One region of the Pseudomonas sp. LB3P58 genome, then DNA from elsewhere that is predicted to be linked to it. Evidence: riboswitches for the same ligand, from Rfam matches in the RefSeq annotation. Region 1 holds a riboswitch; the other holds the start of a gene.

Region 1 (3,401 bases):
CAGGTCGGCCTTGTTGAGGATCACCAGGTCGGCGCTGGCCAGTTGGTCGGCGAACAGCTCGTGCAGCGGCGATTCGTGGTCCAGGTTCGGGTCGAGTTTGCGCTGGGCATCGACCTGGTCCGGGAAAGCCGCGAAAGTGCCGGCGGCGACCGCTGGGCTGTCGACCACGGTGATGACCGCGTCAACGGTGCAGGCGCTGCGGATTTCCGGCCACTGGAAGGCTTGCACCAGAGGTTTTGGCAGGGCAAGACCCGAGGTTTCGATCAGGATGTGGTCGAGGTCGCCGCGACGGGCGACCAATTCGCGCATCACCGGGAAGAATTCTTCCTGAACGGTGCAGCACAGGCAGCCGTTGGCCAGTTCGTAGACGCGGCCGTTGGCTTCTTCTTCAGTGCAACCGATGGAGCACTGCTTGAGGATTTCGCCGTCGATGCCCAGCTCGCCGAACTCGTTGACGATCACCGCAATGCGGCGGCCCTGAGCGTTGTCGAGCATGTGCCGCAGCAAGGTGGTTTTGCCCGAGCCGAGGAAGCCGGTAACGATGGTGACGGGGAGTTTGGCCAGTGTTTTCATCGGATGCCCTTTGGCAAGGTGGCGGGCATACGGGACGACGACCGCTGCTGCATAGGCGCGCGGAAGATTTCGCCACCGGATCACCCCGCCCGGTTGTAGTGAGAATTCGTTTCGAGGCAGGTCTCCTGGCTGACGGTGTGCCAATCGTTCGACTGGCGTTGGCTGCGCCTTCCCGCGAACCCTTTGCACAGGGTTTGCAGTGGCGTGGCAGCGAACATCACCGTTCACAGTTGCGGGGGCAGCCGCGGCATCGACCGCGTTCCCTTCTTAGCTTCGGCAGACGCCGAAGAACCTCGAAAGCGCAAGGCTACGCATCGTGTGGGGGCGGGTCAATGTCTTGTGGCGCTCTCACTGGCCCCATCGCGAGCAGGCTCGCTCCCACATTGGAATGCGATCAACTGTGGGAGCGAGCCTGCTCGCGATGAAGTCGCCTCGGCCCCAAGTTGAGAACCCTTGCCAATTGACGCCCAACCCCCGCCCATGCTCTCCTACACGCCTTGTTACGGGTGCCCTTCACAGGGTGAAACGGGAAACCGGTGAATCATGTGCTTTACTCTAAAGTCATGTCAGTCCGGTGCTGCCCCCGCAACGGTAAGCGAGCGAAGCGTCAGATCCACTGTGCCAGCAGTTCGGCATGGGAAGGTGATGCTTGCAGGTCAAGGCGAAAGCCAGTGCCCCTCGTGAGCCCGGAGACCGGCCCGCAACACAAAGTGACCATTACGATCACTGAATAACAAACCCGCGGTGGGCGGGCGCTGTTTGAACCTCTGCGATCCCGATTCGCAGGGGTCTTCCATGCGCTCTAAATCACCCGCTGACAGACCAGAGGGAAGCGCCATGTCGATCATCAGCAGCACCGGCAGCAACACCGATAAAAGCACCGCCAGCACCACCAATACCCTGACTCAACGCCTGACCGCCGCCGTGTGTGCGTCGATCCTGGGTGCGTGCCTTGTGTATTTCGCCGGTTTCTCGCACATCGAAGCGGTGCACAACGCCGCTCACGATACCCGCCACAGCTCTGCATTCCCGTGCCATTGAGACCTGCTGACATGATCAAGCGTATTGCGCAAACCGCAGGGTTCACCGGGCTGCTGGCCGCCCTACTGCTGACCCTGCTGCAAAGCTTCTGGGTGGCCCCGCTGATTCTGCAGGCCGAGACGTTCGAAAAATCCGAGCCCGCCGCTGTTGAAGTTCACGAACACGCCGCAGGTGCTGTCGCCGCTCACACCCACGATGCTGAAGCCTGGGAACCGGAAGACGGCTGGCAGCGCGTGCTGTCCACCACCGGCGGCAACCTGGTGGTAGCGGTCGGTTTCGCCCTGATGCTGGCCGGTCTTTACACCTTGCGCGCGCCGACCAAAACCTCCCAAGGCCTGCTTTGGGGCCTGGCCGGTTATGCGACGTTCGTGCTGGCACCGACCCTCGGCCTACCGCCTGAACTGCCGGGCACTGCTGCGGCTGATTTGGCGCAACGGCAGATCTGGTGGATCGGCACGGCCGCCTCCACCGCGGTCGGCATCGCATTGATCGTGTTCAGTCGTCACTGGCTAATGAAAGTGCTCGGCGTGGCAATCCTGGCTGTTCCTCATGTGATCGGCGCACCACAACCGGAAGTCCACTCGATGCTGGCTCCAGAAGCCCTGGAAGCTCAGTTCAAAATCGCTTCGCAGCTGACCAACATGGGATTCTGGCTGGCCTTGGGCCTGATCAGTGCCTGGTTGTTCCGCCGCAAAAGCGATGGTCAATACCACGCATGACTGAGATCAGCACAGCGCCGACTCTGGTAGTCGGCCTGGGCTGCCAGCGCGGCTGCCCCGTCAGCACGCTGCGGGCGCTGCTCGATCAGGCGTTACAGGCTTATAAAATCGAACTTCACCAGATCAAGGCCCTGGCCAGCATCGACCTGAAGCGCGAAGAACCGGGCTTGATCGAATTGGCCGAACAGCTTGCGTTACCATTGCAGTATTTCAGCTGTGAACAATTGGCCGTCTATCAACCGCAACTCAGCCACCGCTCGGACATCGCGTTCGAACGCACCGGCTGCTACGGCGTCGCGGAAAGTGCCGCCCTGGCCCTGGCCGAACACCTGGCCCAGGCACCGGCAAAATTGCTGATCTCACGACAAAAATATGCCCAGGCAACCTTGGCGTTGGCCGGCGCTGCCTAAAATCCTCGATAATCCCCGTCTTTGATCATGAGCAATCTTCATCTGAAGCCTTGCCCAGCCCCTTTTTCTCACAGGAACCGACGATGACCGTCTACTTCATTGGCGCAGGTCCCGGCGACCCGGAACTGATCACCGTCAAAGGCCAACGGCTGATTCGCAGCTGCCCGGTGATCATCTATGCCGGCTCCCTGGTGCCCGCCGCCGTGCTGGAAGGCCATCGCGCCGAACAGGTGGTCAACAGCGCCGAACTGCACCTGGAACAGATCATCGAGCTGATCAAATCCGCCCATGCCAAGGGTCAGGACGTGGCCCGGGTGCACTCTGGCGATCCGAGTCTTTATGGCGCCATTGGCGAGCAGATTCGCTACCTGCGCGAACTCGACATCCCGTTTGAAATCATTCCCGGCGTCACGGCCACGGCGGCCTGCGCGGCGCTTCTTGGCGCGGAACTGACGTTACCGGACGTGTCGCAAAGCGTGATCCTGACCCGCTACGCCGACAAGACCGCGATGCCCGCCGGCGAAGAGCTCGGCAGCCTGGCGCAGCACGGGGCGACCATGGCGATCCATCTGGGGGTCAATCATCTGGAGAAGATCCTGGCCGAATTGCTGCCGCATTACGGCGCGGATTGCCCGATTGCGGTGATTCACCGGGCGAC
Region 2 (3,401 bases), 1.0 Mb from region 1:
GCGCGAGTGCCCTCGACATCGGTCAACGAATCGAGCAGATACAGCATGCCGCCGCACTCGGCCAACAACGGTTTCCCCGCCGCATGGTGAGCGCGGATTGCGTCCAGCATCGTGGTGTTCTGTGACAGCGCCACATGGTGCAATTCGGGATAACCGCCCGGCAGATAGAGGCTGTCTGCCTCCGGCAATTGCGTGTCACGGATCGGCGAGAAAAACAGCAACTCGGCGCCCATGGCCCGCAGCAAATCCAGGCTCGCGCCGTAGGTGAAGGCAAACGCTTCGTCACGGGCCACAGCGATACGCACGCCGGCCAGCAACGGTTCTGCAGCGATCACATCAGGCGCGGCGAATTCCACCGCCGGTGGCAGCGCGACTTCGCAGCTGCTGGCCAGCGCATCGGCCGCCGCATCGAGGCGCAGGTCGAGATCGTTCAACTCACTGGCCTGAACCAGACCGAGATGCCGACTCGGCAATTCGATCCCGGTTTCCCGGGACAAGGCACCGTACCAGCGCAAACCTTCAGTGAGGCTGCCTTCCAGTAATTGCGCGTGACGCAGGGTGCCGACGCGGTTGGCCAGCACACCGGCAAACGGCAAGTCCGGCTGATAACGCGCTAGCCCCAGGGCCAGTGCGCCAAAGGTCTGCGCCATGGCGGTACCGTCGATCACGCCGAGCACCGGCACACCGAAGTGTCGCGCCAGATCAGCACTGGATGGCGTACCGTCGAACAACCCCATGACGCCTTCGATGAGGATCAGATCGGCTTCGCCGGCGGCTTCCCACAACAGTCGACGACTTTCCTGCTCGCCGACCATCCACATGTCCAGTTGATACACCGGCGCACCGCTGGCGCGCTCGAGAATCATCGGATCGAGGAAGTCCGGGCCGCATTTGAACACGCGTACCTTGCGCCCCTGATTGCGATGCAAACGGGCCAGCGCAGCGGTGACGGTGGTCTTGCCCTGACCGGAGGCCGGCGCGGCAATCAATACCGCCGGGCAATGACGTGGTTGACTCACAATTCGACGCCTTTTTGCGCTTTGATCCCGGCCTGGAACGCGTGCTTGATCACGCCCATTTCGGTGACGGTGTCAGCCAGTTCAATCATCTCCGGCTTGGCGCCGCGACCGGTGACCACCACGTGCTGCATCGGCGGACGGGCCTGCAAGTCGCTGAGCACTTGATCGAGATCCAGATAACCGTGCTTGAGCGCAATGTTCAATTCATCCAGCACCACCAGGCCGATCGACGGATCACGCAGCAATTCTCGGGACACCGCCCATGCGGCTTCAGCGGCGGCGATGTCACGCTGGCGATCCTGGGTTTCCCAGGTGAAGCCCTCGCCCATCACATGAAAACGCACCTGTTCCGGGAAGCGCCGGAAGAACAGTTCTTCGCCGGTGCTGCTGCGCCCTTTAATGAACTGCACCACGCCACACTGCATGCCGTGGCCCATGGACCGGGCGAGCATGCCGAAAGCCGAGCTGCTTTTGCCTTTGCCGTTGCCGGTCAGCACCAGCAGCAGGCCACATTCATTCGGGGAATTGGCGATGCGTTCGTCGATCACGGCTTTTTTGCGCAGCATGCGCGCCAGATGACGTTCGTCACGATCGGGGGTATCAGTCATGGGGGAGCTCTCCGTTGAGGCTGGATAACGGCGGGCAGGCACAAGAATAGACGGCAAGAAGCCTGGCATCGCCCACCGTGATGCCGCTGGATGGATCAGGCCGGTCTCCGGGCTCATGAGCGGCATTTTGCCTGACTGCGCGCCTTCCCATGTCGACAGTCGACACAGTGGCTCAAGGCGCAGTCTTCACTCATTTACCGTTGCGGGGGCAGCGCCGGGATCATGGCTCTTCGTCGCTTGAAGAGAGTCACTCACCGGCTTCCCTGTTTCACTCTGTCGACCAAGGTCACAGAGCACCTGAAACAAGCCGCGAAGGTTAGAGGGTTGGGGATGGAGCGTCAATTGAAGACGGGCGACCTGCGAGCGATTAACTGCCGTCGATCAATTATCTGACGCCAATCTTGTGCCACACTCTCAGCAGTGATATCAAAGAGCCACAACCTCACAACACAATAACAAGGGTGAGCCACATGCAAGGCATGATCATCAGCAATCCGAAGCTGGAATTCCTGCGCCCGGTGCTGGAACGCTGGTTTGACTGTATCGACCGCTACAACGCCGTGCGCGGCGATAACGACACGCCTTACTGGTTCGACGAAAAAGCCAACCTGAGCCTGCTGTCCGCCGCGGCCTGGATGGCGGAAATGGTCACGCTGCAACAAACACCGACCCGTAAACAGACCGAAGAAGGCGAACGCAATGGCCGCGCCGATCTGTTTATCGCGACCAGCGAAGAACGCGCTTACCTTCAGGCGACCCAGCGCTGGCCCCGCGTCAACAGCCTGAACCTGACGCAATCATTGCAGGACATCACCAGCGACGCCAAGCGCATCAGCTACGCCAGCGACCTGAAACTCGGCTGCCTGTTCGTCGCCCCGCAAAAAGCCCAACAAAGCGCCACCCCGGAAGAACTCCAGGACATGCTCGACGACCTGCAAAAGGAACACACCTGCGCGGTGGCCTGGTATTTCCCCTATGCCTATCGCAAGTTGCGCAACGAAGCCGGCAACTATCACCCCGGCATTGCCGTGCTGTTCAAGGAAGCCCGCGGCTGACCGGTTGAACCATCGCGCACCCGCGCTTCTCTATTGATTAGGTCAATGCATTCATAGGGAAGATCAGCATGCGCAAGCCCCCGCTCGCTCTCGTCATCGTGCTCGCCGGAGGGCTTGCGGCCTGTGGTGAAACCGCCAGGCTGCAAGTCACCGACGGCTACGGCCCGTCACCCAAGCTGCCAGAACCGAATAAAACCCTGATCCCGACGGTGAACATCGCCCCGGCGATCGGCTGGCCGGACGGCACGAAACCCATCGCCGCGACAGGGACTCAGGTGGCGGCTTTTGCTGAAGGTCTCGATCACCCGCGCTGGCTCTATGTGTTGCCCAACGGCGACGTGCTGGTCGCCGAAACCAACGCACCACCCAAACCCGATGACGGCAAAGGCATTCGTGGTTGGGTGATGGGCAAAGTCATGGGCCGTGCCGGCGCCAAAGTACCGAGCCCGAACCGCATCACGCTGCTGCGGGACAAGGACCACGACGGCATCGCCGAAACCCGCACGGTGTTTCTGGAAAACCTCAACTCGCCCTTCGGTATGACCTTGGTCGGCAATGACCTGTACGTCGCCGACACGGACCGCCTGCTGCGCTTTCACTATGAAAACGGCGAGACGGCGATCAAGTCGCAGCCGATGAAGGTGATCGACCTGCCGGGCGGTACGCTGAATCACCACTGGACCAAAAACGTCATCGCCAGCAAGGACGGTAGCAAGCTA

The links. A riboswitch is a leader RNA that binds a small molecule or an ion and turns the genes downstream of it on or off. The one in region 1 is predicted to bind cobalamin.
Region 2: linked by a shared signal. The riboswitch ahead of cobO (cob(I)yrinic acid a,c-diamide adenosyltransferase) and the one ahead of ACYZTZ_RS10375 (CbtB domain-containing protein) in region 1 are both predicted to bind cobalamin.

Annotation. Positions count from the first base shown of each region.
Region 1 covers NZ_JBUBVE010000001.1:2,210,972-2,214,372, reverse strand. Annotated here, with positions in the region: gene cobW (cobalamin biosynthesis protein CobW) at 1-573, opposite strand, end outside; cobalamin riboswitch at 672-884, opposite strand; cobalamin riboswitch at 1,061-1,289, shown strand; gene ACYZTZ_RS10375 (CbtB domain-containing protein) at 1,411-1,614, shown strand; gene ACYZTZ_RS10370 (CbtA family protein) at 1,626-2,333, shown strand; gene ACYZTZ_RS10365 (cobalamin biosynthesis protein) at 2,330-2,743, shown strand; gene cobM (precorrin-4 C(11)-methyltransferase) at 2,827-3,401, shown strand, end outside.
Region 2 covers NZ_JBUBVE010000001.1:1,205,362-1,208,762, reverse strand. Annotated here, with positions in the region: gene ACYZTZ_RS05655 (cobyrinate a,c-diamide synthase) at 1-1,019, opposite strand, end outside; gene cobO (cob(I)yrinic acid a,c-diamide adenosyltransferase) at 1,016-1,627, opposite strand; cobalamin riboswitch at 1,709-1,943, opposite strand; gene ACYZTZ_RS05645 (hypothetical protein) at 2,098-2,682, shown strand; gene ACYZTZ_RS05640 (PQQ-dependent sugar dehydrogenase) at 2,751-3,401, shown strand, end outside.